Linked DNA regions of Tsuneonella mangrovi. The main gene of each other region encodes a partner of the protein of the gene in region 2 in a complex. Links are inferred from orthologs where the notes say so. Each region holds a gene or a part of one and is shown on either strand. Other genes may lie near its edges. The genes, in order: CJO11_RS02805 and uvrB.

Region 1 (15,492 bases), 1.7 Mb from region 2 along the record:
CCGGCTCGCCGGGCCAGTAACCCAGCGGCCTGGTGCCCTTGCCTGTCGCGGCATACCGGTTGATGCACGCGCTCTGCTGATCGCTCTTGCAGATCGGCAGCTTCGCCGGGAGAGGCGCGGTGTCGGTGGCGGGCAATTGCTGAACGACCGGATCGCTTACGAACTGGACGTTGTCCGCCCCGCTGTCCGCCATTGCCGCAGCCGGGATAGCCAATGCAACAACACCGATGGTGGCAATAAGGGTACGGTTCATGGGTTCGTCTCCATATTTGTCCCTGTTGCCCACTTTCAACGTGCGACCCGGTGCAAGAGTTCCCCACGCGACCTTGCACGCCCACGCCATGTTCCCTAGTTGTTCACCGCCCCGATGAGCGAAAACCTGCCCCTCTACCCCGGCGGTCCGGAAACCGCGCTGCCAGCCTATGCCGCGCGATTGAATGCGCCCCAGCAAGAGGCGGTGCTGACAACCGAAGGGCCGGTCTTGATGCTTGCAGGAGCGGGCACCGGCAAGACCGCCGCGCTCACCGCTCGCCTCGCACACCTGATTGCCATGCGCCGGGCCTGGCCGAGCGAGATCCTGTGCGTGACCTTCACCAACAAGGCAGCGCGCGAAATGCGCGAGCGGGTCGGCGGGCATATCGGCGAAGCGGTGGAAGGGATGCCTTGGCTCGGCACGTTCCACTCGATCGGCGCGAAGATGCTGCGCCGCCATGCCGAACTGGTGGGCCTGCAGTCGAACTACACGATCATCGATACCGACGATCAGTTGCGACTGCTCAAGGCGCTGATCAACGAGCATGGGCTGGATGAAAAGCGTTGGCCCGCGCGCCAGCTCGCTGGACTGATCGACCGCTGGAAGAACCGCGGGCTCAACCCCGGCGATCTCGATGCAGTGGAGAACGAAGCGTATGCCAACGGGCGCGGGCAACAGTTCTACATGCTCTACCAGGAGCGGTTGAAGGCGCTCAACGCGTGCGACTTCGGCGACCTGCTGCTGCACATGCTCAACATCCTGCGGCGCGAACCCGAGGTGTTGGCGATGTACCAGCAGCGCTTCAAATACATCCTCGTCGACGAATACCAGGACACCAACCAGGTCCAGTACCTGTGGCTGCGGCTGCTCGCGCAGGAGCGCAAGAACATCTGCGTTGTTGGTGACGACGACCAGTCGATCTATTCGTGGCGCGGCGCTGAAGTCGCCAACATCCTGCGCTTCGAGAAGGATTTTCCCGGCGCGAAGGTGATCCGGCTGGAGCAGAACTATCGCTCCACCCCGCACATCCTCGCCGCCGCTTCGGGCCTCATCGGCGAGAACAGCCGGCGGCTGGGTAAGGAACTGTGGACCGAGGCGGGCGGCGGCGACAAGGTCCGCGTGATCGGCGTGTGGGATGCGCCCGAGGAAGCGCGCCGGGTCGGCGAGGAAATCGAGCGCCTCGAACGCGAAGGCCTGCCGCTCGACAGGATCGCGATCCTCGTGCGGGCGCAATACCAGACGCGCGAGTTCGAAGACCGGTTCATCCAGATCGGCCTCAGCTATCGCATCGTCGGCGGATTCCGGTTCTACGAGCGCGCCGAAATCCGTGATGCGCTGGCCTACCTGCGGGTGATCGCCCAGCCGCAGGACGACTTGGCGTTCGAGCGGATCTACAACCAGCCAAAGCGCGGCCTCGGCGCGAAGACGCTAGAGGCGATGCATCGCCATGCACGGGCCAGCGGCCTGCCGCTCGCCGCGGCTTCGCTCCAGCTGGCCGACAGCGACGAGCTTCCCAAGCGCGCCAGCGGCACGATCGCGCGGCTCATGAGCCAGTTCCTCCACTGGCGCGAGTTGGCCGAACAGGTCGCTCCATCCGAATTGCTGCGGACAGTGCTCGACGAAAGCGGCTACGATGCGATGCTCAAGGCGGACAAGACTGCAGAAAGCGCCGGACGGGCGGAGAACCTGTCAGAACTTGCCCGTGCGATGGAGGAATACGAGACGCTCGGCGACTTCCTCGAACACGTCGCGCTGGTGATGGACAACGACCGCGCCGACGACGGCGAGAAAGTCACCATCATGACGATGCACGCCGCCAAGGGGCTCGAATTCGACCAGGTGTTCCTGCCGGGATGGGAGGAAGGCGTGTTTCCCAGCCAGCGCGCGCTCGACGAAGGCGGGCTCGCGAGCCTCGAGGAAGAACGGCGCCTGGCCTATGTCGCGATCACCCGCGCGCGGCGGCACTGCACGATACTCCACGCGGCAAACCGGCGAATCTACGGCCAGTGGACCAGCAGCATCCCCAGCCGTTTCGTCGGCGAATTGCCCCCTGACCACATTACCGAAGAATCGACTCTCACCGGCGGGGCTTCGCTATGGCGCGCCGGGCTGAGCGAGCACGACGATCCGTTTGCGCACGTCTCGTCCAATCGCCCCGACCGCTCGCGCATTCGCGGGCCCGGTTGGCAGCGCGCGCTCACGACAGGATACGACGCTGCGCCCAAACGGGTGAAGGAAACCACCCGGTCCGCTGCCAGCTTCGCCGCCAAGCCGCGCACCGACATCGCGATCGGCACCCGCGTGTTCCACGACAAGTTCGGATATGGAACTGTCACCGACCAGGAAGGCAACAAGCTCGAAATCGAGTTCGAACAGGCCGGCACCAAGCGGGTGATCGACAGTTTCGTCAGCGTCGCGTGAAGCGGCTGTAGGCTAGGGGCGGCTCCGTCTGGGAACCGCCCCAGCTCATCGATTACTGCTGCTGCGCCCCGTCAGATGACTGCATCCCGTCTACGCTCTTGCTGACGAGGATATTGACCGAAACGCGGCGGTTCTGCGCCTTGCCGGCAGCGGTGCTGTTATCCGCCAGCGGATCGGACTCGGCCATCCCGGTCGGGGTCAGCATCCGCCAGGGCTTCCAGCCGCAGTGCTGCTGCAGATAGTTGACCACACGTCCAGCGCGGCGTTCGCTGAGGATCTGGTTGTAGTCCTCGCTGCCCACCGAATCGGTGTAGCCAACCACCAGCAACAGCGCGCCGTTCATGCCGTCGGCCTCCGAGGCTGCCGCGCACAGGTCGCTCTCCGCCTTGGGTGAAAGGTTCCACTTGCCGGTATCGAAGAACACGTTGGTGGTGTCCTTGATGTTGTACTTGTCGATGTCGGCCATCCGCCCACGCAGCGATTCGGCCAGCGCGGCGTTCCTGCTGATCCCGGCCTTGTTTTCGCCGATCGCCTGATCCTGTTGGCCGAAGCGGGCAGCCGTACCGGTGTGGATCATGGTCGCCGTCTTGAGATCCTTGGCCTTCAGCTTGACCTCGCTCGCGATGAGACCGTTGTTCCACTGAACCGTCTTGATCGCGACCGGCAGCCCGCTGAGCAGGGATTCCGATCCGAGCGACTGCTTGCTGATCCCGAGGAAACCGCCGCTGGCTTTCACCTCGGTCGCCTGACTGATCAGCACAGTGGTCTTGGTCCCGTTTACCTGCGTGACTTCCATCTTGTCGCCAAGGCGATCGGAGATGAAGCCATCGACCTCCGGTCCTTCGGGCATCCCGGACAGGTCGGCCGGTGTCGTGCCATGCACGGTTGCAACTACATCACTCGGCTGCTGGTCTTGCTGCTGGGCCGATGCACTCAACGGCATCGACACCGCGGCTGCGGCACACAACAAGGCAACTCCGGTCGGTTTGAAAATGACACTCATCAAGCTACTCCTTCGAATTGCGCGAGCTGGCCCTGCGTTTTCGCAGTCAATCTTGCCTTCGCCGCCATTGCGGCGAGCATGTCTGCCAGAACCCCTTGTCTCGCGGAAATTGGTTTGCGGCATAAATGTCGCTCCCGGCCATCGGTTCCCTTGCCGTCCGCAACAAAATTTCCTCGCCCTTGATCTTGCACGGCAATTTATCCGGACTTTTTGCTCGGGCGGGCTATTATTCCGACGAACTGCAACCGGCCCGCAGTGGCGCTCCTACAACTTGTAGAACGCTGCAATATGCCCCCAGGCCTCGTCCGCATTTTCGCACCAGCGGAACAGGTTGAGATCCGCTTTGTTGATGGTGCCTTCTTCAGCCAATGCATCGAAATCGACCACTCGGCTCCAGAAGTCCTTGCCGAACAGCAGGATCGGGATCGGCTTCATCTTACCGGTCTGGATCAGCGTCAACAGCTCGAGGAATTCGTCGAGCGTTCCGAACCCACCGGGGAAGACCGCCACAGCCTTGGCGCGCAGCAGGAAATGCATCTTGCGCAGCGCAAAATAGTGGAACTGGAAGCTGAGGTACGGCGTCACATAGGGGTTAGGTGCCTGTTCGTGCGGGAGCACGATATTGAGGCCGATCGATTCCGAACCGGCGTCGCTCGCACCTTTGTTGGCCGCTTCCATGATCGAAGGGCCCCCGCCCGAGCAGATCACGAACTGGCGCTTGCCCTCCTGGATGATTGCCTTGTCGCTAACCAGCTTCGCAAGGTCGTAGGCGACCTGGTAGTACTTGGCCTTCTCCGCCAGCCGCTCGGCCACCGCGCGATTTTCATCCGTCGCGGAAGCGAGCAGTTCGTCGACTTTGTCGGGCGCCGGGATCCGGGCAGAGCCATACATGACGAGGGTGGAGCCGACGCCCGCTTCCTCCAGCAACATCTCAGGCTTGAGCAGTTCGAGCTGGAAACGCACCGGGCGCAGCTCTTCGCGCAGCAGGAAGTCGGTGTCGCGAAAAGCCAGCCGGTAGGCCGGATGGCGGGTTTGCGGAGTGTCGGGCGTGCCCTTGTCGGTGAATGCCGCTTCCTGTTCGGCGCGGTAGAATCGGCGACCCTTCAGGTCGCGCTCTGGATGTTCGTTTTCATCAGTCATCCCCGCGCGATAGTCGTGCGTCGGACGCTGGGCAAGTTTCTGCAAACGGCGAGGAAGCTGGATGCCCCGTGAGGATTCGAACCTCAATTGACGGAGTCAGAGTCCGTAGTCTTACCATTAGACGACGGGGCATCGGCGCGCTTTGCCGGGATGCTCCTCGGCGCGCGAGAGGGCGCACTTAGTTGGACGACCCGGTCAGGTCAAGGCCACCGAACACCGATCTATTGCCGACGCTCAAATCGAACGCTAGCATTGGCGCCAGGTGCCCGTAGCCAAACCGATTTGTCTGGCGAGGGTGTTATTGGAAAGAACGCGCAATGGCGGACATGTCTCCGCCGGACAACAACAGAAGGGCTGCTCGAAGAAGGGGCAAAAGGTCCGGCAAAGTAGCCGATTTTCGCTACAAACGCCCCTCTCAGCCAGACAGCAGCGCCAGCGGCGAACAGCCGAAGCGGCGCGACGGGAAGACAAGCGAGACCGCCCGCCCGGAAGGACCCGCGGTCGGCGCATTGCCGGGCCATCGTCACGGACCACACCCCCGGCAAGCCTACGCGGCGCTCGATCTCGGAACCAACAATTGCCGGTTGCTGATCGCGCGACCATCGGGCGAGAATTTCACGGTGATCGACGCGTTCAGCCGCGTCGTCCGCCTGGGTGAAGGGCTCGCCACCAACGGTCGCCTGAGCGACGAAGCAATGGATCGTGCGGTCGGGGCGCTCGGCGTTTGCGCCGACAAGCTGCGCCGTCGCAACGTCTTCCTCGCCCGCTCGGTCGCGACCGAAGCCTGTCGGCGCGCGTCCAATGGGGAAGAATTCATCGAGCGCGTCCGCCGTGAGACCGGGATCGCGCTCGACATCATTTCCGCACAGGAAGAGGCGCGGCTGGCAGTACTCGGCTGCCACGTTCTGCTCGAAAGCGGCACTGGCCCTGCCCTCATCTTCGATATCGGCGGCGGTTCGACCGAACTGGTGTTGGTCGAACAGACCCAGACAGTCCCCGAAATCGTCGACTGGGTCAGCGTGCCGTGGGGCGTCGTCTCGCTAACCGATACGGTCGGCCGCGTCGAAGGCGACGAGGCTGCGCGAAACGACCGATACGCCGAGATGCGACGGGTCGTGCTGGAAAGCTTTGCGCCGTTCGCGGAGCGGATCACCGACTATGCACAACAGGGCGCAGAAATTCGCCTGCTCGGCACCAGCGGCACGGTGACCACCCTCGCCAGCCTGCATCTCGAATTGCCGCACTACGACCGTCGCGCAGTCGACGGCCTGATCGTCGAATCGAAATCGATGCGTGAGATCTCCGCGCGACTCTCCACCATGTCGCGAGACGATCGCAGCGCGCTGCCGTGCATCGGCCCCGACCGGTCGGAACTGGTGGTGGCGGGATGTGCGATTCTCGAATCGATCCTCGATATCTGGTCCGCAGACCGGCTCGGCGTGGCCGATCGCGGCATTCGCGAAGGCATCCTTCGCTCGCTTATGGCAAGCAACGCATGAGCCGCTCGGGCCGCAACCCCGACAAGCGGGTACGAACTGCACGGGGGCGTACGGCATCTTCGAACCGCTGGCTCGAACGCCAGCTCAACGATCCTTATGTCAAGCAGGCCAAGGCCGAAGGGTATCGCAGCCGCGCGGCCTACAAGCTGATCGAGCTCGACGAAAAATATCGCCTGCTCAAGGGCGCCAAGCGGGTCGTCGACCTGGGCATTGCGCCCGGCGGCTGGAGCCAGGTCGTGCGCAAGCAGGTGCCGCAAGCCGCAGTCGTCGGGATCGACCTGCTCGAAACCGAGCCGCTCGAAGGCGTCACGATCCTGCAAATGGATTTCATGGCCGATGAAGCCCCTGCCGCGCTCGAGAGCGCGCTGGGCGGGCAAGCAGACCTCGTACTGTCGGACATGGCCGCCAACACCGTTGGCCACAAGCAGACCGATCACTTGCGCACGATGGGCCTCGTCGAGGCCGCTGCATGGTTCGCGGTGGAGAACCTTGCGCCCGGTGGCGCGTTTGTCGCCAAAGTGCTGGCAGGCGGCACCGATGCCGACCTGCTGGCCTTGCTCAAGAAGCACTTCCGCACCGTCAAGCACGCCAAGCCACCCGCGAGCCGCAAAGGCTCGAGCGAGTGGTATGTCATCGCGCAAGGGTTCAAGGGCGCCGACTGACGGCGCCCCTCACCTGACAGAGCTAAAGGCAGCCGACTTGCACCGGCTCCGCTTACTTTGCTGCAGCAGCAGCTGCCGGGGCGGCGGCGTCCGACGCGCCATCGGCCGGAGCGGCTGCGGCGGTCTTGACCGCGGGCAGCGGCGGACCACCGCCGAGCGAACGCAGGTAGAGGATGATATCGGCGCGATCTTGCGCATTCGACAGTCCTGCGAAGCCCATCTTGGTACCCGAGGCGAACGCCCGCGGGCTGGTCAGCCAAGCGTCAAGGTTCTCGTAGGTCCAGTTGCCGCCGTGACCCGAAAGTGCGCTGGAGAACGAGAACCCGTTCTTTCCTTCGCCGATCGGTGCGCCGACGGTTCCGTAGAGGTTCGGGCCCTGCTTCACGCCTTCGCCCTGGTTGAAGGTGTGGCACGTTCCGCAACGGCCCGCAGCGTCCTTCTCGCCCTTGGCAGCATCGCCGGTGGCCAGCAATTCGGCCAGGCTCGGCCCCTTGGGCGCAGTGCTGCCTTCCTCGACCACGCCCTCGATGGGATAGCCCATGTGGTGCGGCCGGTGGACCCTGTCGGCCAGAAAGTACTTGGCGCTGATGCTTGAAAGGCCGAGTGCGACGATTCCGGAGAACAGAACCCAGCCAGCGGCGGTATTGAAACGGTCGTCCATGCGTGCAGTAATCCCGCGATTTCTCAAAAGTGGCAATCGGAAGGCAAGAAACCCGCGGCTGCTCTAATGGGGCGTTTGCGCAGGCGCAAGTGCGCAAAGCCCTTGCCGCCCGATTGACGCACAGCTACGCGCCGCAACGCCGATGGATAGCTTCCCCGCCCCCGCCCGCGACATGGTCGCGAAGATGCGCGCCGCCGCCGAGGCCGAGCCTGCGCGCGCGGTTGCCTACCAGGGCTCGCCTGGAGCCAATTCGCACCGCGCGGCAATCGAAATGGTGCCGGGCTGCCTGCCGTTGCCGTGTTTCTCGTTCGCCGACGCCATCGATGCAGTGAAGGCCGGTCGCGCGGGCGCCGCGGCGATTCCGGTCGAGAACAGCCAGCACGGACGGGTTGCCGATATCCACTTCCTGCTTCCCGAAAGCGGCCTGTCGATTGTTGGCGAGCACTTCCTGCGCATCAATCATGCGCTGATGGCCGCACCGAACGAAGGCGGGACACACGGCCCGTTCGAATTCGCGCTGAGCCACCCGCAAGCGCTCGGCCAGAGCCGTCATTTCCTCAAGGAGCGGGGAATCAAGCCGCAAGCGCACTCGGACACCGCCGGCGCTGCCGCCTACGTCGCTGAAATGGCCGATCCGCGCCTTTCGGCCATCGCACCGCCATTGGCGGCCGAACTCTACGGCCTCGATATCGTCGAGAACGACGTCGAAGATGCTGCCGACAACACCACCCGGTTCCTGCTGCTCGCGCGCGATCCGCTACCACCCGAAACGATCGCCGGACGCGCCGCAATCACGACCTTCGTGTTCGAAGTGAAAAACATCCCTGCCGCGCTCTACAAGGCACTCGGCGGATTTGCGACCAACGGCGTCAACATGACCAAGCTGGAAAGCTACCAGGTCGGTGCCAGCTTTGCCGCGTCGATGTTCTATTCCGACATCCTCGGTGCCCCGGGCGATCCCGCGGTCGATCGCGCGCTCGAGGAGCTCGCGTTCCATTCGAAAGAGCTGCGGATGCTCGGGACTTATCCGCAAGCACGCGAACGCGGCTAATTCAGGCACTTGCGCGCATCTGCACTGCGTGTCACCACTGCTCACCGTGACGACAGGCGCGGGGGAATTGGCGAAGGCCGCCGATGCGTGGGATGCGACCCGCGCAGACCAGTCGATCCAGTTCGCTCCGCTCAAGGCACCTCCAGCGCCTGAGGAACCCGCATGGCTGAAGGCGCTGTTCGATTGGCTGGGCGAACTATTCCGACCGGTCGGCAGGGCATTGGGCGAATCATGGCCGGTCCTCAAATGGGTCCTGCTGGCGATTGCCATTATCGCGATCGGGTACCTGATCTGGCGCCTTGTCGCGCCGATGCTCGGGTGGACTCCCGAAAAGCGGGAAGAGGAGGACGAGGAAACCTGGGCGCCGGATCACAGCGTGGCGATCGCCTTGCTCGAAGATGCCGACCGGCTCGCATCCGAAGGCCGGTTCGATGCGGCGACTCACCTGCTCCTGCAGCGTAGTGTCGGACACATTGCCGACGTTCGTCCCGACCTGGTCGACCCGTCGACAACCGCGCGCGAACTGGCTGGCCTCGCAGCACTGCCCGATGGCGCGCGGAACGCATTTTCCACGATTGCATCACGCGTGGAACGCAGCCTGTTCGCGCTATCCCCGCTCGACCAGAACGACTGGAGCGCCGCGCGGGCAGCTTATTCGGAGTTTGCCCTCGCGAGGATCGGCCGTTGAGCAGCGCCCGCCGTTCCCCATTCAGCGCGAAGGTCGTGCTTGGCCTGCTGTTGTGCGGCTCGCTCGCCTTCCTCGCGACGCTCTATTTCATTGGCACCGGCCGGACCGGATCAAGCACTGGCGAAGCCCATGCCGCGTCGCGCGGACTCAACGGGTATGCGGCGCTCTACACAATGCTCGAAAAACAGGGCTACGCCGTCTCGCAATCGCGCGACCGGGCTGGCCTGAGAAGCAAGGGTCTGTTGATCTTGACTCCGTCGCTACAAGCCGAACCGGATGAGATTTCGCAGGCAATCGCCAACCGCCGCTACATCGGGCCGACACTGCTGATCGTTCCCAAGTGGTTCGCGTTCGCGCCGCCTGCGACTTACAAGGACAAGAAAAGCGGCTGGGTCCTCTTGGCCGGTGCGACCACGCCCGAGTGGCTGGAAAAGCTCGGCGACGACTTGTCGCTCAAGGCGAAGCTCGGCGAAGTTGCAAAGGGCAAGTCGCAATGGTCAGGCCTGGGGCGGTCGGGTTCGCTGCCGAAGCCGACAAGCGTCCAGGAACTGACCGGTGGGAACTTGATCGAGCTGGTCAAGGACTCGGCGGGCAGGATGCTGGTCGGGTATGACAACGACAACGGGTGCTACCCAGTCCTCGACGAAGCGGCGGATGTCACCGACGACAATGCCGATAAATGCGACGGTGACCGCTGGAACCTGACAATCGTGGTCGAGCCCGACCTGATGAACAACTATGGCCTCGAAGACCGCAACCGGGCGATGCTGGCCGCGAAAATTGTCGAACTGACCCGCGAAAAGCAGGATATCCCGATCGTGTTCGACCTTTCGCTTGCGGGGCTCGGAGGGGCCAAGAACCTGCTGACTCTAGCAGTCACGCCGCCGTTCCTTGCCGCTACCCTGTGCCTTTTGATCGCGATGATCGCGATTGGGTGGCGCGCGTTCCTGCGGTTCGGGCCGCCGCTGGCGGAAGGCCGAGCAAACGCCTTTGGCAAGCGGCAGCTGGTAGCCAATTCGGCCGGGTTCCTCGTGCGTAGTCGGCGGCTGCGCCTGCTGACCGCACCCTTCGCAGCGTTGGTCGCCAGACGGCTGGCAAACGCCTTGGGCCTGCGCGGCGCGGAACCGGCTGCAATCGACGCGGCGCTGGCCCGGCGGGCACCCGATTCACCGCCGTATTCACAACTGGCCGAGCAGCTCAGGCAAGCGCGCGGTCCATCCGAAATCCTGCGTGCAGCGCACGCGCTCAAGTCGCTCGAAGGGACGATTACGCCATGACCATGACCCTCGATGAGGTTCGCACCCTCGCCGCATCGATCCGCGCCGAAGTCGGCAAGGCGATCGTCGGACAGGACGAAATTGTCGAGCACCTGCTCGTCGCCCTGCTGGCCGAAGGACACGTGCTGCTCGAAGGGCCGCCGGGGACCGCGAAGACCTTCCTCGCGCAATGTTTTGCAAGTTCGCTCGGGCTCGACTTCGGTCGGATCCAGTTCACACCGGACCTGTTGCCAGGGGACATCCTCGGCTCGAACTTGTTCAACTTCCAGACCAGCCAGTTCACTCTCACCCGCGGGCCGATCTTCTGCGACCTGCTGCTGGCCGACGAGATCAACCGTACGCCGCCCAAGACCCAGGCCGCACTGCTCGAAGCGATGCAGGAACGGCGGGTGACGCTCGACGGCGAAACGCATTCGCTGCCCGATCACTTCATGGTCGTCGCCACGCAGAACCCGATCGAGAACCAGGGCGTCTATCCCTTGCCCGAAGCACAGCTCGACCGGTTCCTGTTCAAGCTGCTGGTGCCCTACCCATCCAACGAAGAGGAAGCGGCGATCGTCGCCCGCTTCGGCCAGCGCCAAGGCACCCCGCGCGCCGCCGACTTCGGGATCGGCGCAGTGACCGATCGCGAGAAGCTTGCTTTTGCAGCCGGTGCGCTCGGGCAAGTGACGGTAGCGCAGGAGATCGTCGATTATGTCGTGCGGCTGATCCGCGCGACGCGCGAAAATTCGGAGATATCCAGCGGCGCATCCCCCCGTGCGGCGGTCCAGCTCGCCAACGCAGCCCGGGCGCGGGCCGCGCTCGAAGGGCGCAACTACGTGATCCCCGACGACGTCAAGGCGCTCGCCACAGCCGTGTTGCGCCATCGCCTGGTGCTCAGCCCCGCCGCCGAAATCGAAGGCCGCGATATCGAGAGCCTCGTCGCCCAGCTGGTCGAAGCGACCGAGGCACCGCGTTGACGTGAGGTTTCCGCTCGTCCCCACTGCCCGCGCCGTCTGGATCGCTGCACTCGCTGCGCCGGTCGCGCTGGTCGTGGCGGCGGCACTTCCCGGTGCGTGGATGGCGGCCCCCGCCGCCGGGCTGACGCTTTTGCTTCTCGTTGCCCTCGACGGGCTGGTGGCGGGGCGGCTGGTCGACTGGCGGATCGCAGCGCCGCAGGACTGCGAAGTCGGCGAGCCTTTGCAGGTGGCTGTGCTCGCCGAAATTGCCGGCAAGGTCGGCAATGGTACGGTCGATGCCGCATTGCAGTTCGACCCGCGGCTGGCGCCGGAAGGCCGCGCCATACTCGCACTTGCGCCGCTGGTCGACGATGCGAGTTGGTCGGGCACCGCTGGCCTGCAACCCGTACGACGCGGTACTGCGGCATTGGAGCGTGTGTGGCTGCGCTGGACCGGGCCGCTCGGGCTCGGCGCGCGGCAGGTTTCACACCAGCTCGAGGATGAAGTCCGCGTGTGGCCCGACCTCGCACCCGTCCGTAGCCCCGCGCTCCAGCATTTCCTGCGCGATGCGCAATTCGGCCTGATCGCGCGGCGAATTCGCGGCGAAGGCACCCAGTTTGAAGCGCTCAGCGAATACGAACCGGGGATGGATCGCCGCCGGATCGACTGGAAGGCGAGTGCGCGCCACACCCGGCTCTATGCCCGCGAGAACGAAAGCGAGCGCAACAACCAGATCGTGTTCGCGTTCGACTGCGGACAGGCGATGTGCGAACCGGTCGACGGCCTGCCGCGGATCGACCGCGCCGTGTCCGCAGCGCTCACCGCCGCCTACGTCGCACTCAAGGGCGGCGACAGGGTCTCGTTGTTCGGCTTTGCCGCGCGGCCCGAAGTGGCAACCCCGTTCTACGGCGATTCGCGCCAGTTCCATCGGTTGCAGACCGCGGCTGCGGGGCTCGACTACCATGCCGAGGAACCGAACTTCACGCTGGCGCTGGCGACCCTTTCGGCCCGGCTCAAGCGACGCAGCATGATCGTGGTTTTCTCTGACTTCACCGATCCGACCGGCGCCGAACTGATGATCGAAAGCCTGGGAAGACTGGTCGACAAGCACCTGATCCTTTTCGTGACCATCGCCGATAGCGAGCTGGCCGAGCTCGAAGCGGTCGATCCCGACAGCCTCGAAGCGCTGGCCACCGCCGTCACCGCCGATTCGCTCTCTCGCCAGCGCGCGCTCGTGCTCCAGCGGCTACGGCAGATGGGCATCGACGTGATCGAGGCCCCGTGGGACACCATCGGCTATCGGCTGATCGACGCCTATCTTGCGATCAAGCGCGCAGGAGCGATCGGATGAAGGCACCGATCCTTTCCGGCCTGTTCGCCAAGAAGGCGCTTGCCCCTCCCCCCGACATCGAGGCGGCGGCGCTGCGTTCGGATCGCTTCCGTCTCGCTCGGCAGGGCGATTGGGAACGACTCGAACAGATCGTCCGGACAATGGAAAGCGGACGCTTGCGGCGCCTTTCGGACGAAGACGTAGTCGAACTGCCGACGCTCTACCGGACTGCGGCATCGAGCCTGTCGGTCGCGCGCGAAACGTCGCTCGACGCGGCCACGCTGGCCTACCTCGAATCGCTGGTCCAGCGGGCGTGGTTCCAGGTTTATGGGCCGCGTCAGGGCTTCTTCCGCTGGCTCGGCGGGTTCCTCGGCGGCGGCCTGAGCGCGGCGGTGCGGGAGATCTGGCTCGAAATCCTCATCGCGCTAGCGGTCATGGTGGCCGGCGCCATCGCAGGTTGGCTGCTGGTCAGCGGCAACCAGGACTGGTTCTATTCGCTGGTACCGAGCGGCCTGACGGGCGACCGCGTCCCCGGTGCCTCGCGCGAAGCGCTCCTGAAATCGCTCGATACGGTCAAGGGCCCCTCGGGTCTTTCGTTCTTCGCCGCCTACCTGTTCCAGAACAATGCCAGCGTTTCGATCCTCGCATTCGCGCTCGGTTTTGCGTTCGGCGTCCCGACGTTGATGATTCTGCTCAAAGAAATGGCCACGCTCGGGGCGATGGTGTGGCTGTTCGCCAGCAAGGGACTAACCCTGCAGTTCGTCGCGTGGCTTTCGGTTCACGGCACGACCGAGCTGTTTGCGATCCTGCTCGCCGGTGCGGCCGGGCTGCACGTCGGGCGATCGATGGCGTTTCCCGGCGACCGTTCCATCCTTGCGGCAACGGCGGAAAGCGGTCGCCGCGCAGCGATCGTGATGGCCGGAGTGGTGATGATGCTGATCGTTGCCGCAATTCTCGAATCTTTCGTCCGGCAGCTGGTCGGTTCGACGCTTGACCGTTTCCTCATCGGCGGTTCGATGCTGGCGCTGTGGTGCACCTATTTCTTCGCCTTCCGACGCGATCCGACGGGGGACTACCAATGACAGCCGCGAGCATCCGCTTTACCCGAGACCCCAAGCGCGAGCGGATCTGCGTGACCCCCGAAGGGATCGCCCTGACATTCGTGGTCGCCACTCGCTCGGCGCGCCTCGGGGCGTTGCTGATCGACTACATGATCCTGCTGTTCGGCTCGATTTTCATTTCGATCGCGATGGGCATGATCCTGGGCGGGATCGGTTCGCTGGTCGATGCCAAGCCGGCGGGTGCGGCAGAGTTCGTTGTCGCGCTGTGGGTGATCCTGTGGTTCGTCGCGTGGAATGGCTATTTCATGATATTCGAGCTGTCCGCACGCGGTGCGACTCCCGGTAAGCGCCTGACAGGCATCCGCGTCGCTGCGCGCCCTGCGAGCGATCACGAGGGCAGCGCCCGGTTGACCGCAGAGGCCGTGATCGCGCGCAACCTGCTGCGCGATATCGAGCTGTTCCTGCCGCTTATCCTGGTCATGAGCGCACCCTCGGGTGCGGGCGGCCCTGCCGGACTAGCCGCAACTGCCTGGTTCCTGGTGTTTGCGTTCTTCCCGTTCTTCAACCGCGATGCCCTGCGCGCGGGCGACCTGATCGCGGGCACATGGGTCGTCGAAGCGCCGCGCACAAAACTGGCCGACGCATTGTCGGTGGAAGGAGCCGCCAAGGGAGCGAGCAGTGTTACCGGGGCGACCTACCAGTTTGGCGATGCCGAGCTCTCGATCTACGGCGAGTACGAGCTACAGACACTCGAACGCATGCTGCGCGATGGGCAGCAGGAGGCGCTGGAGGCGGTTCATACCGCCATCTGCACCAAGATCGGCTGGTCGCCCGGAGCGGGTGACGAACGCGCGTTCCTTGAAGCATTCTATGCCCAGCTTCGCGCCAAGCTGGAGGGCGATATGCGCTTCGGAAAGCGCAAGGCGGACAAGTTCAGCGCCTGAACCCGTCCGCCTTCATATCCGAGAGATTCGGCGGATTACTTGGCCTTCCACTTCATGACCCGGAACAGCATATCGCCGGCCGCATGCCGATATTCGGAGCGCTTGGCCGAACCTGCCTGCATGTCCTGCACGGTCATCTTCATGTAATCCTGATAGGCCTTAGCCCGCGCCTTCCCTTCATCGTTGTCGACGAAGTGCGGGAACCATGTGATCAGGTAGACGTCGGGTTCACCTTCGCGCGGGTACTGGTTGACCCAGATCTGATAGCCGTCGATCCAACCCTGCGATTTCGCGAAGTCCTGAGACTTGCGGTACTGGTCCGCGAGGTAGGTGGCATATTCGAGGCTGTGGCCGTCGTCGACCTTGATCATGCTCATTTCGACATAGTCGCCGGGCTCGACAGGCCATGCGTCCTGGGCATTGGCTGCTTGCGGGGCGACAAATGCCAGGGTGGCACCGGCAATCGCGGCGAGAGCGAACTTCTTCATCGGGTTTCTCCTCACACGTCCGGCGGCGGCAGGATTGCTGCCGTCGGTTACTTGTGCAGAGGCACGGGCGACCCGT
Region 2 (15,406 bases):
TCTACCGCCTGTTCCTGCGCAAGAACGCAAGCGAGCGCGAAGCGGTCAATATCGGGCGGCTGTGCGTCGCGCTGGTGGCGATGGCGGCGATCGCGATTGCGGGAAACCCGAACAGCGAAGTGCTTGGGCTCGTCGCTCATGCGTGGGCCGGGTTCGGCGCGGCATTCGGGCCGCTGATCGTGCTTTCGCTGACCTGGAAGCGAATGACCGGCGCGGGTGCCGTCGCCGGCCTTGCGACCGGCGCGCTGGTAGTGATCGCGTGGATCGCGCTAGGTTGGGATACCAGCTTCCTGGGCGGCGACGGCGTCTACGAAATCATCCCGGGTTTTGCCGCGTCGTGGCTGGCGATCTGGCTGATCAGTCGGCGAACTGCGCTCTAACCGGCGCATTAGGGCACTGTTAACCATAACCGGCGAGACTGTGCGCCATGCGCACGCGACTTGCCTTGCTGGCGATGACAGCCACCCTTGCCGGGTGCGGGAACCTGATTCCCGACAGCCGCGCGCCTGCCCGTCCTGCCCCGAGCGTCACCGGCAACTGGGCGCCGAGTTCGAACGAGCGGATGTGCCTCGCCAGCCTCGGACGCGATGGCACTGACTTCAACCCCGTGCCCGACAAATACTATGGCGCGGGGTGCTCGACGCTCGACAGCGTCACGCTTGCCTCGCTCCAGGGCGACGACCGGCGGTTCACGCTCGCCAACCTCGGCCCGGTCGCCTGCCCGCTGGCAGACACGCTTGCCGGTTGGGCGCGCTACGGGATCGATCGCGCCGCGCGGATCGAATTCGGCAGCCCGCTCGCCCGGATCGAGACTTTCGGCAGCTATTCGTGCCGCAACGTCGCCGGTTCTTCCCGGCGCTCGGCACATGCCCGCGCAGAGGCGATCGACGTATCCGCATTCGTGCTGGCAGACGGACGGCGGATCACGGTCGCCGGCGGCTGGAACGGGACTGAAAAGGAGCGCGAATTCCTGCGGGTGGTCCATGCCAGCGCGTGCAAGCGGTTCGGCACCGTGCTCGGCCCTGGCTACAACGCCGCGCACCACGATCACTTCCATGTCGAACTGGGCGGGGGCGGCTACTGTCGTTGAGGACCGCCGGGCGTCAGGTGCCCGTGTCCGGAACCTGCGCTTCGAGCCGCATGCGGACTGCCTCGGCCGAATGCGCTGCCCCGAGCTTGGTCATCATGTTCGCCCGGTGAATTTCCACTGTGCGCGGGCTGATGTCGAGTTCGCGGGCGATCGCCTTGTTGCTCGACCCTTGCGCCAGCCAGTCGAGCACCTCGCGCTCGCGGTTGGACAGGCTGGCGATCCGCTGGCGCGCATCGATCATCCTTCGGCGGGCCTCGGCATGTTCGCTCGATTCGCTGTCGATCCGCTCCAGCAGACCGGCGAAGCGCGATCCTTCGAGCGGAAGCGCGAGATATTCGAGAGCGCCGGCCTTGATTGCGGCAACGACCCGGTGAGTTTGCGGATCCTCGTGCATCGCGACGACGGGAAGCCAGATACCGGCCTCGGCGAGCTGCTCGATCAAGGCGGGGGCGCCTTCGGCATCGTCGCGCAGGAATATGGTCCCCCCTTGCGGCGGGTGGGCCAGCAGTTCGTCGATGTCGCCATAGACTTCCGCGTGGTGGCCAAGCCCGAACACGAGCCGGGCACATTCGGCGCGCATGCGGACATCGGGTTCGACGATATGAATGATCTGGCGTTGGGTCATGCCGCGCAGCATGGCGTCAGGACCGGTCTTGGTTAATTCGATCCATTTCCGGAATGGAGCAACAACAACTCTGATGTTCAGCGATTACCGTCGCAAAAATTCATCCGGAATGGAGTGGAATTACGGGCAATCCCGCATCCGCAATCGCGCGTAAGCGCTTGTCCTAAGGGATTTTACTTACCCTTGGCAAAGGTGAAATCGGGAAGCGCGTTGAACGCCTGCCGCAATGAATCGCCCCAACCAGCGGACACCATCTGGAAGTATTCGTCCTCTTGGGTGATGCGCTGTTCGTGACGCGGTGCATAGGCCTCGCGCTCGATCACCATCACGTCGAGCGGCATACCGACCGAGAGATTGGCCTTGAGCGTCGAATCGAAGCTGACCATCAGCAGCTTGACCGCATCCTCGAAGCTCATCGTGCGGTCGTACGCGCGGATCAGGATCGGGCGGCCGTACTTGGTCTCGCCGATCTGGAAGAATGGGGTGTCCCAGCTCGCCTCGATGAAGTTGCCTTCGGGATAGATCAGGAACAGGCGCGGTTCCATGCCCTTGATCTGGCCCGCGACGATCATCGTGGCAGTGAACCGGCCCTGCCCGTTCTGCCCGTTTACCTCCTGCCGATCCTCGATCGTCTCTTGCAACAGCCGCCCGATCTCGGTCGCCACCTGGAACATCGTCGGCGCATCGAACACTGAATTGCGCCGCTCGTCCGGGGTCTTGGTCCGCTCCTCGAGCTGGCTGATGACAGCCTGCGTGGTGGCAAGGTTGCCCGCCGTCATCACAGCTACGATCCGCTCGCCAGGCACTTCCCAGTGGACCAACTTGCGAAACACCGAGATGTTGTCGACACCCGAATTGGTGCGGGTGTCGCTCATCAGGACCAGGCCCTTGTCGAGCATCAATCCCACGCAATAGGTCATGAATTCGGCGCCTCCGGACCGTTTGTCGTTGTCAACTCAGCACGCACCGATCGTTGGCCGAGTCATTGCTCCACCTGCTGCCGTTCGACCGCCACGTCAACGTGCAAGCCTTCGCTCTCCGACCCGAAGCTGATCCCGGTGATCGGGGCTGCATCGCGATAGTCGCGCCCCGTTGCCACGCGGACGTATCGCGGATCGGGGCTGATCCCGTTGGAAATATCGAACCCGACCCATCCCAAACCATCTACGTGGGCCTCGGCCCAGGCGTGGGTCGCCTCCTGGTCGATGCGGTCGTTCATCATCAGGTAGCCGCTGACATAGCGCGCAGGTATCCCCAGCGAGCGCGCAGCACCGATAAAAATATGAGCATGGTCCTGGCACACACCGTGCCCGGCCTCGACCGCTTCTTCCGCGGTCGTGGCAACCCCTGTCCGCCCCGTCTCGTAGCGCACCTGTCGGTGGATCTCGCTCGACAACGCGTGGAGGAAATCGACGCTGCCATCGACCTCTCTCTCGAGTCCTCGCAGCATCGCTCTCAACTTTGGTCCCGGACGCGTCAGCCTCGTCTGCGACAGGAAGCTCCATAGCGGCAGGTGGCCCGCATGACGCCCGATCACACCGGCATGATCGTGGGTGTCGACCTTGCCGGTGCAGGTCACATGGACCTCGCTCGTTCCCGGCTCGACCGCCACCAGCGTCACGTGATTGTGATGCTGGTCCTCGTACTCGAGTTCGATATGCGCTTGTTCGAGCGTCATGTTCCAGTCGATGATTTCCTGCCCTTGCGTTTCCTTGGGGGTCAGGCGCAGGCGCTGGAGCGCATGGATCACCGGCTCCTTGAACCGGTAGCTGGTGGTATGACGGACGGAGAGGCGCATGGCTCGGGTCTCCTAATCCAGGAAGCGATAGTCTTGCGCGATCGCGTCTGCGATCTCGCCGTTGCGGAACATGAAGCCGGTCAGGAACTCATGCAGCCCTTCATCGAACACCTGGTCGATCGTCAGCTCGTCGAGCATCGCGGCGGACTGGCAAACCAGCTCGCTGCTGGTTCCATCGCTGCCATGCAGCCGCGCGAGCGTGGTCAGGCTCTCGCGCAGCAATGTGTGGCTGTAGGCGAGGCTCCGGGGGAAGCGCTGGTCGAGGATCAGGAACTCGACGATCCCGCGCGCATCGGCCTTGCCGGTGTTGAGCCAGCGGAACGCGCGATCACCCGAGACCGAGCGCAGCAACTGGTCCCATTGTCCGGCATCGAGGCTCGAACCCACGTAGCTCACCGAGGGAAGCAGCAGGTAATACTTCATGTCGAGGATGCGCGCGGTGCTGTCCGCCCGCTCCACGAAGGTACCCGCGCGCGCAAAATGGAAACCTGCATCGCGCAGCATCGAATTGCCGAACGCGCCGTGCGCCAGCGTTCCGACACCCTTGATCATCTTGACCACGTCGCCCACCGCGCTTTGCGTGACGGGCCGCGAGAGCGCCTCGTCGATCTTCATCCATCCTTCGTTGACCGCGGTCCACAGGTCGCTGCTGATCGCGGTCCGCACCGCGCGCGCATTCGTGCGCACTGTGCGCATCAACGCGTGGAGGCAGGCCGGATTGTCCTTGTCGCGCAGGATGTAATTCCACGCCTGCGTTCCTGTGTAGATGCCGTATTTCGCTTCGAATCCGGCGCCTTGCCCGAGCGTGGCAATCACCGAACGCCATTCGTCCTCGGCCGAGATGACATCGCGGGTCAGCGCCATTCGCAGCCCAGCGTCGAGCAGCCGCGCGGTATTCTCCACCCGCTCGAGATAGCGGAACATCCAGAACAACCCGTTGGCGGTCCGCCCTAACATGGTCGCATCCCCGCCATCAGTCTTTCAGCACCCAGGTATCCTTGGTGCCTCCGCCTTGCGACGAGTTGACCACCAACGATCCCTTTTTGAGCGCGACGCGGGTCAGCCCGCCGGGCACGATCTCGACGTTGTCGGGCGAGACCAGCACGAAGGGCCGCAAGTCCACGTGCCGCGGGGCAAGGCCCTTCCGGGTGAACACAGGGCAAGTCGAAAGCGCCAGCGTCGGCTGGGCAATGTAGTTCTGCGGATTGGCTTCCAGCTTGGCGCGGAACGTGCGGATTTCCTTCTTGCTGGCAGTCGGGCCGATAAGCATGCCGTAGCCGCCCGAACCATGGACTTCCTTGACCACCAGCTCTTCGAGGTTGTCGAGAACGTATTTCAGCGTTTCGCGATCGGCGCAGCGATAGGTCTCGACATTGGGCAGCAAGGGCTTCTCGCCGGTGTAAAACTCGACGATCTCGGGCATGAACGAATAGATCGCCTTGTCGTCGGCAATCCCGGTTCCCGGAGCGTTTGCGATGGTGATCCCGCCCGAGCGATAGACATCCATGATGCCGGGCACGCCCAACATACTGTCGGGATTGAACGACAGCGGATCGAGGAAATCGTCGTCGACCCGGCGATAAAGCACGTCAATCGGTTCGAACCCCCGCGTTGTGCGCATACAGACGCGCCCGCCAACCACTCGCAGATCGCCGCTCTCGACCAGCTCGGCACCCATCTGGTCGGCAAGGAATGCGTGTTCGTAATAGGCGCTGTTGTAGATCCCCGGCGTCAGCACCGCGACGGTCGGCTTGCCGGTCGTCGCAGAGGGCGCACACGCAGCGAGACTGCGCGCGAGCCGGCGCGGGTAGTCCGACACCGTGCTCACCGGAACCCGCGTGAACAGTTCGGGGAACATCGTCATCATCGTTTCGCGGTTCTCGAGCATGTACGAGACCCCGCTGGGGGTGCGCGCGTTGTCCTCCAGCACGAAGAAATCGTTCGGGCCGGTGCGCACCAGGTCGATGCCGACGATGTGGGTATAGACCCCGCCCGGCGGGGTGAAACCGACCATGTTGGATAGCCACGCGTCGTTATTGGCGAGCAGTCTCTCTGGCAGCCGGCCCGCGCGGATGATCTCTTGCCGATGGTAAAGGTCGTGGATGAAGGCGTTGAGCGCGCTCACCCGCTGTTCGATCCCGCGCGTCAGACGACGCCATTCGTTCGCGGTGATGATCCGCGGAACCATGTCGAACGGGATAAGCCGCTCTTCCGCGTCGTGCTCGCCATAGACATTGAAGGTAATCCCGGTGCGGCGGAATGAGGCTTCGGCCTCTTGGTCCTTGCGCTTCAGGAGATCGGCGGGCTGTTCGTCGAACCATCTGCAGTATTCGGCGTAGCCCGCTCGGACTGCGCCGGACGGATCGTGCATTTCATCGAACGTGTCGGCCGCGCCGCTCATCCATCTCCTTCCGGAAGAATCGGTTGCTCGAAGAGAAGGATAACGCGTTTTTGTGCAATTGCACAATCAATCGATTGTGCAGGTCAGGAGGGCTCAAGCTCCCGCAGGATCGCAGCGACAGCTTCCGGATCCCACGCAAAGCCGAGATGGGTGCAGCGTAGCGCCACTTCGCGGTCACGCTCGCCCGGCAGGCCGCGCGCCGCGCGCGGGTGGACGATACCGTCGCGCGGGCTCCACAGCGCAACCGTTTCGACCGGCGGCTTGGCGGCAAGGTCGGCCTGGACTGGCGGTTCCTCGACCCGGTGCCCGGCGACCAGGTGATAGGCGCGCCAGGCGTTGTTCGCCCGCGGATTGTATGAAAACGGCGACCCCATCGTAACGACCTTGGCCACCAGCTCGGGCCGCCGCTTGGCGAGTTCGCGCGCGAACAGTCCGCCAAGGCTCCAGCCGACGAGATAGACCGGCTCACCGGCGCGGGCCGCGAGGGATTCGAGCCGGCCTTCCAGCAGCGCGAGATTCTCCACGCTCGGACCGAGGTTGAACCCAAGCCCCCAGCGCTTGACGGTGTGCCCGGCGCGTTCGAGCTGGTGCGCGAGGTAGCGCATCCGGATCGGGTGAGTGGCGAAACCGGGCAGCAGCATGACCGTGCGCGGCGTTGCGGTTCGCGCGATCTCGGTGTGTCGGAATTGGCGGCGAATCGGCTCGGCCAGCGCCGACAACTCGCCCAGCATAAGCCGCCACGACGGCCCGCCGATGTCGCGCGGGGCCGGTTCGGCAGCCAGCTCCAGCCGGCGCAGGACTTCGGCGCGCGTTTCCGCGAGCTGCAAGTTCCGAAACCGTGAAGCCACTTCGCCCATCCGCTGCGCCTAATGACCGGTGCCATAAAAACGCAACAATTGTGCCGAAGTTTCATTTAGCTGTCATGAACACGCGCCGATGCGTTTGGAATCCATCTTCAATTCCATGTGCATTTCGCCGCCGGGAATCGCGGCGGCCTTCTGCGTCATGTCCATGTGCATCGAGGTGCTGGTGGTCGAGACCGTGCCGTCCATCTTCATCGCGGAGGTCATTCCCTGCTGTCCGGTGCAGGTCATCGCAGCGTCGAGCGCGTCGCCATTCACGTCGAACTTGTCGAAGGTGCATTTGAGCCCGCCCTCGCCTTCGCCAAGCTTGCGGACCATTTCCTCGAAGCCCTTATCGGCCTCTTCCTTGGTGAGGCAATAGGTCTCTCCCTGGCCAACCACGTTGCGCATCCGCTGCTTCATCATGTCGGCCCGCTGCGGCGGCAGGCCCGGCACCGAGAAGTCGATCAGCTCGACGCTGGTTTCGTATTTGCCCGGCTGGGGCTTCGCCAGCTTGCCCGCTTCGGCCATGACCTGCTCGGGTGTTTTCGGTTGCTTGGGCTCGCTGTTGCAGGCCGAGAGGGCAAACGCCGCAACAAGCGGCAGGGCGGCAGCGATCAGGCGCATTGGCAGGTATCCCCCTTCCGGCAATGATGTCTGCTAGCTAACGCCCGACCTGCACGAAGCCAAGACCGGACCTCTCAACCGCCGTCTTTCGTTCGGGACCTGGATCGCCGAGCTGGTGCGCGAAAATGAGGCATCTGGTCACCATGTCGAGCACGCAGTTGCCCACGCCACTCGTGCCAGTCCCCACCACTTCTTGGCTCACGGCTGAAATGGCTGCGCTCCGCTCTGCTATATACGTTTTCACGGGAGCTAGGCCGGTAGTAGAAGTATCCGTCGCTTCCCCAATACCCGTCGTAGATCGGGCCGTAATAGCCGTCGTAATAGCCGTAATAGGATTGCGGCCCATATCCATTGTAATCAGTGCTGTAGGCATAGCCCAGGCCGCTTCCATAACCGTTCGCGCAACCAGCGAGGGTCAGCGATGCACATCCGGCGGCAAATGCAAAAAGAACGGGACGCTTCATTTCAGTCGCTCCTGAATCCCGTCCGTACGCAGCTTGAACGCTCGACGGGGCCGTTCGATCCGGCAAGCGCTTGCCGCCCGCCATTGGTTCGCCCATATCATGGGACATGGCCGAGCTTGTGATCCGCAGGGGACTGGAAGAGCCCGACACTTCATCTGCTTTCACGCCGCACAAGCCCGCGCGGCCGGAAAAGTCGATGCCGGGCAAGCGGTTCGAACTGGTGAGCGACTACCAGCCCGCTGGCGACCAGCCGACCGCAATCGCGGAGCTGGTCGGCGCGGCGCAGGATGGCGAACAAACCCAGGTGCTGCTCGGGGTTACCGGCAGCGGCAAGACCTTCACGATGGCCAAGGTGATCGAGGAACTGCAGCGCCCCGCGCTGGTGCTCGCGCCGAACAAGATCCTCGCCGCGCAGCTCTACGGCGAATTCAAGAGCTTCTTCCCCAGCAACGCGGTCGAGTATTTCGTCAGCTACTACGACTACTACCAGCCAGAGGCCTACGTCCCCCGGTCTGACACCTATATCGAGAAGGAAAGCTCGGTGAACGAAGCGATCGACCGGATGCGCCATTCGGCCACCCGCGCGCTGCTCGAACGCGACGACGTTATCATCGTCGCCTCGGTTTCGTGCCTCTACGGCATCGGCTCGGTCGAAACCTATTCGGCGATGATCTTCGACATCAAGACCGGCGAAACGGTCGACCAGCGCGAGCTCATCCGCAAGCTCGTCGCGCTGCAATACAAGCGCAACGATGCCGCGTTCCAGCGCGGCACCTTCCGGGTGCGCGGCGACAACCTCGAGATTTTCCCCAGCCACTATGAAGACATGGCCTGGCGGATCAGCTTCTTCGGCGACGAGATCGAGGAAATCAGCGAATTCGACCCGCTTACGGGCAGCAAGGGGGCCAGTCTCGACAAGGTGCGGGTCTACGCCAATTCGCACTACGTCACGCCCGGCCCAACGATGAAACAGGCGATGGAGGCGATCAAGTTCGAGCTGGCGCACCGGCTCGAGGAGCTGCAGGCCGAGGGCCGCCTGCTCGAGGCGCAGCGGCTCGAACAGCGCACCAATTTCGACCTCGAGATGATTGCCGCGACCGGTTCCTGCGCGGGGATCGAGAACTATTCGCGCTTCCTCACCGGTCGACTGCCGGGCGAGCCACCGCCGACGCTGTTCGAATACCTGCCCGAAAACGCGCTGCTGTTCGTCGACGAAAGCCACCAGACGGTGCCGCAGATCGGCGCAATGGCGCGCGGGGACCATCGCCGCAAGCTGACGCTCGCCGAATACGGATTCCGCTTGCCGAGCTGCATCGACAACCGCCCGCTGCGGTTCAACGAGTGGGACGCGATGCGCCCGCAAACATTTGCCGTCTCGGCCACCCCGGGGAGCTGGGAGATGGAACAAACAGGCGGGGTGTTCGCCGAGCAGGTTATCCGCCCGACCGGCCTGATCGATCCGCCGGTCGAGATTCGCCCGGTCGAGGACCAGGTGCAGGATTGCATCGAGGAATGCCGCAAGACCGCGCAGGCGGGCTATCGCACGCTCGTCACCACACTGACCAAGCGCATGGCCGAGGACCTCACCGAGTTCATGCACGAGGCGGGGCTGCGTGTGCGCTACATGCACTCCGACGTCGAGACGCTCGAGCGCATCGAGCTTATCCGTGACCTGCGCCTGGGCGTCTACGATGTTCTGGTCGGGATCAACCTGTTGCGCGAAGGGCTCGACATTCCCGAGTGCGGGCTCGTGTGCATCCTCGATGCCGACAAGGAAGGCTTCCTGCGCTCGGAAACCTCGCTGATCCAGACCATCGGGCGTGCCGCGCGCAACGTCGATTCCAAGGTCATCCTCTATGCCGACCGCATCACCGGCAGCATGGAACGCGCAATGGCCGAAACCGAGCGGCGGCGCGAAAAGCAGCAGGCGTACAACGAGGAACACGGGATCACCCCGCAAACGATCAAGCGCCAGATCGCCGACATCGTCGCGCACACCGCGAGCAAGGACGGCGTCACCGTCGATACCGGCGACGAGGAACGCAACAACCTCGTCGGGCACAACCTCCGCGCCTACATAGAGGACCTCGAAAAGCGGATGCGCGCCGCCGCCGCCGACCTCGAATTCGAGGAAGCCGGCCGCCTGCGCGACGAGATTCGCCGGCTCGAGAACGAAGAACTCGGACTGGAGGACAAGAAGGCCCCCATCGTCGGCCGCGCGACCGAGGGTCGCCCCGGCACCCGCAAGATGCGCTACGGCAAGTCGCAGCGGAAGTGGGGCCGCTGACCCACGAGTCAATCACGAATCGCCTGACGGCAGGCAATCGACCGACTGCCTCTTCCCTTCGACCAGCAGCATGCGCGGCCGCCAGTTCCCCTTGTCCCAGCATCCCAATTGGGTAGTTTCTCGCGCAACCGGTCAACGAGGAGCCGGTTTGAACAGGGGTTTTCGATATGAGGCGCTTTCTCGCCGTTTGCCTGGCCGCGCTGCTGGGCCTGGGCATCACCGTTCCGCACGCCATGGCGCAAGATGCTGCGAAGGACAAAGCGAGCGAGAAGTCCGATGCCAAGGAGACCCAGTTCAAGCCGTTCCCCGCGCCCAAATCGATCACCCAGTCCACTACGGTCGGTGGACGCAAGATCACATATACCGCCACGGTCGGCGCGATCCCTGTCAAGGACGACAAGGGCAAGACCATCGGCGAAGTGGTCTATACCGCCTACACCGTGCCCGGTGCCGCCCCGGCATCGCGACCCGTGACTTTCGCATTCAACGGCGGGCCGGGTGCATCTTCGGTATATCTCAACCTCGGCGCTATCGGACCCAAACGGATCCCGTTCGGCGCAAAGGGCGACAGTCCGTCTGACCCGCCGGTGCTACAGGACAACCCGGGAACCTGGATCGACTTCACGGACCTCGTGTTTATCGATCCGATCGGCACCGGGTTCTCGCGTAGCGAGACCGATCCGGAGACCGCCAAGAAGGCCTTCTTCACCGCCAACAGCGACATCCATTACCTCAGCCGCGTGGTCTACGACTGGCTGCTGCGCAACAAGCGGATGACGAGCCCCAAGTACCTCGTTGGCGAAAGCTATGGCGGTTACCGCGTGCCGCGCCTCGCCTATTACCTCGAAACGCAAGTCGGCGTGGGGATCAGCGGGATGACGATGGTTTCGCCCTATCTCGATCCGCCCGCGATCGGGGAGGAGGATGCACTTTCGCCGCTGCCGTGGATGATCAACCTGCCGTCGATGGCGGCGGGCCACTTCGAACGCGAAGGCAAGCCACTCAACGATTCCACCATGGGACCGGTCGAACAGTATGTCCGCAGCCAGTTCGTCACCGATTTCCTCGCCGGGCCGAAAGACAAGGCGGCGACCGATCGCCTGTCGGCCAAAGTTGCGGAACTGACCGGACTCGATCCGACACTTGTGCGCAAACTCAACGGGAGGGTCGATATCGACACGTACCTGCGCGAGATTCGCCGCAGCCAGGGGCTGATCGGATCGGTCTACGATTCGAACTACACCTCGTTCGACCCGTTCCCGGCGAGCGCCTATCCCGAATACAGCGATCCGCTACTGGTCACGATTATCGGACCGACGACTTCCGCCATGGTCGATTTCGTGACCCGGCAAGTCGGCTGGGACGTCGATGCGCCGTATAACGCGCTGTCCTACAAGGTCGGTTCGCAATGGGACAGCGATCATTCGGATACGCCGGTGAGCGACTTGCGCCGCGCGATTGCCGCTGACCCGAAGATGACGGTCAACATCGTCCATGGTTGGGATGACCTGTCGTGCCCCTACTACGGGTCGATGCTGATCCTCGCACAGATGCCCGATTTCGGGGTCAAGAACCGGGTCAAGCTGTTCATGTATCCCGGCGGGCACATGTTCTATTCGCGCAGCGAAAACCACGAACCGCTGCGGCGCGACATCATGGCCAGTTATCGGGGCTAAACGGGGTAGCAGGCAATTTACCCGCCCGCGCGGCGGTGCCATAGCGCGCGCAGATGGATCGCAAATCTGCTCTCGCCATTGCTGTCATTGCCGGGGCCGTCGCCCTCGCCGGGTGCCGCCCTTCGGCCACCGACCACTACGTCGAGCGAGTCGATCTCGATGGGAAAGCGCAAGGTCCGCACGTGCTCAAGGCCGTGCCCGACGTCACCGGGGCGGTATGGGCCGAAAGCAAGGAGCGGGGTCGGCTGGTCTATGGCCAACCGGGCAAGGCACCGCTGGTTGCGCTTGCCTGCACCGGCAAGGCTGCCGATCGTTCAATCGAGTTGACCCGCTTCGCCGAAACCGACCCGGATGCGAAGGCGATGATGGCATTGATCGGCAACGGCCATGTCGAGCGGTTTCCGATCGATACGCACGACAACGGGCGCGGCTGGCTGTGGCAGGGTGCCTACCCCGCGCTCGATCCCGCGCTCGACGTGCTGACCGGTTCGCACAAGGTCGAACTGACGATCCCCGGCGCGAGCACGGTGGTACTCAATCCCAGCACCATGCCCGGCCAGCTGATCGAATGGTGCCGCCGACAAGCGACCGACGATGGCGATGCTAGTCAGCCGGAGCTGAAGTATTCGCCGGAGAGCGGCTCGATCCCGGTGCCGAAATCCGAGCCGACCCCGCCAGTGTGACCAGCATCCCCGGGGTCAGCACTTGCGGCAGCACCTCGGCATCCTTGCCCGGGGCATACCACAGGTAGAGCGGCACCCCGGCGGCTCCGTGTGCGGTCAGGAAGCGGGTGATTTCCGGATCGCGCCGGGTCCAGTCACCGACCAGCGCGACCACGCCTGCCTTGTTGAATGCATCGCGGGTTTCCTCGCGCTCGATCGCGACGCTCTCGTTGACCTTGCAGGTCAGGCACCAGTCGGCGGTGAACCACACGAACACCGGCTTGCCTTGGGCGCGCGCAGTCTGGAGCGCGATTTCGGAAAAGGGCTTGGCAGGTATGATCTCGCCGACCGCAGATGGCTCGGGTGGAGCGCCTCTTGGAAGGCCGACTACCATTCCAATTGCGACGAGCGTGGCAATCGCTGCAACACCACCGATCGACTTTCCCTTTCGCTGCGATACGCCGATCGCCGCAAGCGCGCCCAGCAGGATCGGCAAGGCCAGAACGGCGTAAGCCAGCCCCTTCATACCCGTGAGCCGCCAGACGAGCCAGACCAGCGCCAGCGCGGTCAGGCCCATCGGCACAGCCATCGCCTTGCGGAACGTCTCCATCCACTTGCCCGGTTTGGGCAGCATCCGGCGCAGTGGTGGAACGAAACCGAGCAGCAGGAACGGCAAGGCAAGGCCAAGGCCAAGAGCCGCAAACAGCAGCATCGCCTCCGCCGTTGGCAGCAGCAGTGCTGCGCCCATCGCGGCAGCCATGAACGGACCGGTGCACGGGGTCGCAACGAATGCCGCGAGCAGCCCGGTTGCAAACGCGCCTGCCTGCTCCCCGCCACGCGAGATCGACAGCGATGGTAGTTCGTAGAGTCCGGCAAAGTTGGCGGTGATCGCCACCGCCAGCACCAGCAGCGCGACGACCACGCCGGGCTCCTGCAACTGGAACGCCCAGCCCACGCTTTCGCCCGCCGCCCGCAGGCCCAGCATCAACGCGCCCAGCGCCAGCGTCGCCAGCAACACGCCTGCTGTGTAGGCGATCCCGTCGGCGCGAGCCTGCGCATCGCTTTCGCCGGCGCGCGCAAGGCTCAATGCCTTGAGGCTCAGGATCGGGAACACGCACGGCATCACGTTGAGGATCAGCCCACCAGCCAGCGCCGCCAGCAGCAGGATCCACAACGGGCCGGTCGCAGCGGGCGCAGTATCGGGGGTCAGTACTTCGCCGCCAGCCGGGACAACACCGGGCGAGGCGGTGAAGCGCACCCCGTTGCCGTCGCCAAGCGAGAGGATCCCGCTCACCTTGTCCGGCTTGGCGACGGTCTGGGCGAGAGGGATTTCCGCCACCAGCGCGTTGCCGTCTCGCCGGAATAGCTGCGGCGCGGCATAAGCCACCAGGTCGCGCTGGTCGGTGAATACGTGCGGATCGGGCAGCGGCAGGCTCGCAGGCAGCGGCAAGGCGATCCGCAGCGCCTTGTCGCCGATCATAAAAGTTCCGCCCTGGTCGAGCTCAGCCGGGATTGTCGCCAGCCATTTGGGATAGTCCGCCGAAGCGACGGTCACTTGCGGCAGGCGCAGCGAAAATGTCCGCTCCTCCGGCACGCAAATCGAATCGGTACACGCGAGCCAGTGCGCCTCGAGCCCGATCTGCGCGCCTTCGACCTTCGCCCCCGGCGGCGGCACAAGATCGACAAGGACCGCATACGGGCCTTCGTAGACGTGGTTCATCAGTCCGCCGATTTCGAGCTGCTGCGGCACCGGATACTGCGGCACGCCTGTTGTCCAGCCGGGCGGCAGCTTCCAGTCGAGCTGCATCCCGTAGCCGGCATCGCCCGGATTCGACCAATATCCGTGCCAGCCATCCTCCGGTACGAAGTGGAGCACCATGTGCACCGGCCCGCCGGGTTGCGACGACGCGGCACCGAGGTCGGCCTCGATATGGTTGGGGTGCGGGACCGCTTGCGCGCGCGAAACGCCGGGCTGGACGAGCGCAAGCACCGCGCTCAGCAGCACAAAAAACGCAAGCAGGCGGGGCATTGTCCTTGCGCGCATCGCGCGACCCGCTCTAGGGCGCTGGGTCATGGACGACAAGCGCGACCTGCTGATCCTTGGCGGCGGCCTGGTGGGCATGACCCTCGCGCTGGCAGCTGCGCGCAAGGGCTTTTCGAGCCATGTGGTCGACCGCGCAGATCCCGCTTCGCTGACCGCCGACAGCTTCGACGGGCGCGCCAGCGCGATTTCCACCGCGAGCTGGAACCTGTTCACCAATATCGGTCTCGCCGACCGGCTCGAGCCGCATGGCTGCCCGATCGCGTCGATCATGGTCAGCGATCAGCTCAAGCCCGGCCTGCTCGATTTCACGCCCGAACCGCACGAAGGGTCGCTCGGACGGATGTTCGCCAACCGCGAGCTGCGCCTCGCGCTGTTCGAAGCGGCGCGGGCCGAGCCGCTGATTTCGTGGCACGCCCCGGTCGACGTCGTCAGCCGCCACCGCGACGGGTTCGGCGTTTCCGCCACGCTGGCCGACGGGCGCACGCTTGTGGCCGCGTTGCTGGTCGGCGCGGAAGGCCGCCGCTCGCCGACGCGCGAGGAGGAAGGGCTGGCGATGGCGCAGTGGGACTACAGCCACCGCGCGATCATCGTCGGGCTCGACCACAGCAAGTCGCACGACAACGTCGCATGGGAGATCTTTTACCCCGACGGACCGTTTGCGCTGCTTCCGATGCTCGACGGCCCTGGGGGCCAGCACCGCAGCGCACTGGTATGGACGGTCGACGAGAAGGATGCTGCGGGCACGCTCAAGCTGCCCGCCCGGGCGTTTGTCGCCGAAATCTACAAGCGGATGGGCGACCTGCTGGGTGAAGTCTCGCTCAACTCGGGTCGTTCTTCCTACCCGCTGAGCTTCCAGCATACCGCCAAGATCACCGGCGAGCGGCTCGCGC

Evidence for each region.
Region 1: the proteins of uvrB (region 2) and CJO11_RS02805 are in contact, whole or in part, in a crystal structure (PDB 7EGT), measured with the Thermus thermophilus proteins. The link is inferred for Tsuneonella mangrovi from one-to-one orthologs. Residues at the interface, in WP_096411307.1 of Thermus thermophilus: Glu23, Leu25, Arg26, Asp27, Gly28, Glu29, Arg30, Phe31, Arg55, Glu326, Asp327, Phe328, Glu379, Ser382, Gln383, His398, Gly400, Arg401; in WP_096412145.1 of Thermus thermophilus: His654, Arg656, Phe657, Gln666, Asp668, Glu669, Lys680, Arg681, Leu682, Ser683, Lys685, Tyr686, Ala687.

Annotation. Positions count from the first base shown.
Region 1 is NZ_CP022889.1:583,218-598,709, forward strand. Bases 1-3,020 are described here. They hold CJO11_RS02805 (ATP-dependent helicase), read left to right. Parts: upstream 1-367; coding sequence 368-2,674; downstream 2,675-3,020. Other genes in these bases: CJO11_RS02800 (hypothetical protein), read right to left, coding at 1-253; CJO11_RS02810 (OmpA family protein), read right to left, coding at 2,727-3,020. In the rest of the region: more of CJO11_RS02810, read right to left, coding at 3,021-3,677; CJO11_RS02815 (LOG family protein), read right to left, coding at 3,942-4,817; CJO11_RS02825 (Ppx/GppA phosphatase family protein), read left to right, coding at 5,135-6,316; CJO11_RS02830 (RlmE family RNA methyltransferase), read left to right, coding at 6,313-6,978; CJO11_RS02835 (c-type cytochrome), read right to left, coding at 7,031-7,639; CJO11_RS02840 (prephenate dehydratase), read left to right, coding at 7,782-8,690; CJO11_RS02845 (hypothetical protein), read left to right, coding at 8,719-9,378; CJO11_RS02850 (DUF4350 domain-containing protein), read left to right, coding at 9,375-10,655; CJO11_RS02855 (AAA family ATPase), read left to right, coding at 10,652-11,614; CJO11_RS02860 (DUF58 domain-containing protein), read left to right, coding at 11,616-12,944; CJO11_RS02865 (stage II sporulation protein M), read left to right, coding at 12,941-14,005; CJO11_RS02870 (RDD family protein), read left to right, coding at 14,002-14,928; CJO11_RS02875 (hypothetical protein), read right to left, coding at 14,964-15,416. UniProt on the Escherichia coli protein: A helicase with DNA-dependent ATPase activity. Unwinds DNA duplexes with 3'-5' polarity. Translocates on single-stranded DNA with 3'-5' polarity. Initiates unwinding more efficiently from a nicked substrate than double-stranded DNA.
Region 2 is NZ_CP022889.1:2,253,243-2,268,648, reverse strand. What follows is about bases 7,610-10,543. They hold uvrB (excinuclease ABC subunit UvrB), read left to right. Parts: upstream 7,610-7,953; coding sequence 7,954-10,134; downstream 10,135-10,543. Other genes in these bases: CJO11_RS10980 (S10 family peptidase), read left to right, coding at 10,302-10,543; CJO11_RS13305 (hypothetical protein), read right to left, coding at 7,610-7,847. Also shown: sodium/proline symporter PutP, read left to right, coding at 1-380; CJO11_RS11030 (extensin-like domain-containing protein), read left to right, coding at 455-1,090; CJO11_RS11025 (response regulator transcription factor), read right to left, coding at 1,104-1,715; CJO11_RS11020 (proteasome-type protease), read right to left, coding at 1,889-2,635; CJO11_RS11015 (transglutaminase family protein), read right to left, coding at 2,698-3,513; CJO11_RS11010 (alpha-E domain-containing protein), read right to left, coding at 3,526-4,470; CJO11_RS11005 (circularly permuted type 2 ATP-grasp protein), read right to left, coding at 4,487-5,914; CJO11_RS11000 (esterase/lipase family protein), read right to left, coding at 5,998-6,771; CJO11_RS10995 (DUF3617 domain-containing protein), read right to left, coding at 6,835-7,383; more of CJO11_RS13305, read right to left, coding at 7,458-7,609; more of CJO11_RS10980, read left to right, coding at 10,544-11,810; CJO11_RS10975 (hypothetical protein), read left to right, coding at 11,864-12,493; CJO11_RS10970 (protein-disulfide reductase DsbD family protein), read right to left, coding at 12,414-14,501; CJO11_RS10965 (FAD-dependent monooxygenase), read left to right, coding at 14,545-15,406. UniProt on the Escherichia coli protein: The UvrABC repair system catalyzes the recognition and processing of DNA lesions. A damage recognition complex composed of 2 UvrA and 2 UvrB subunits scans DNA for abnormalities.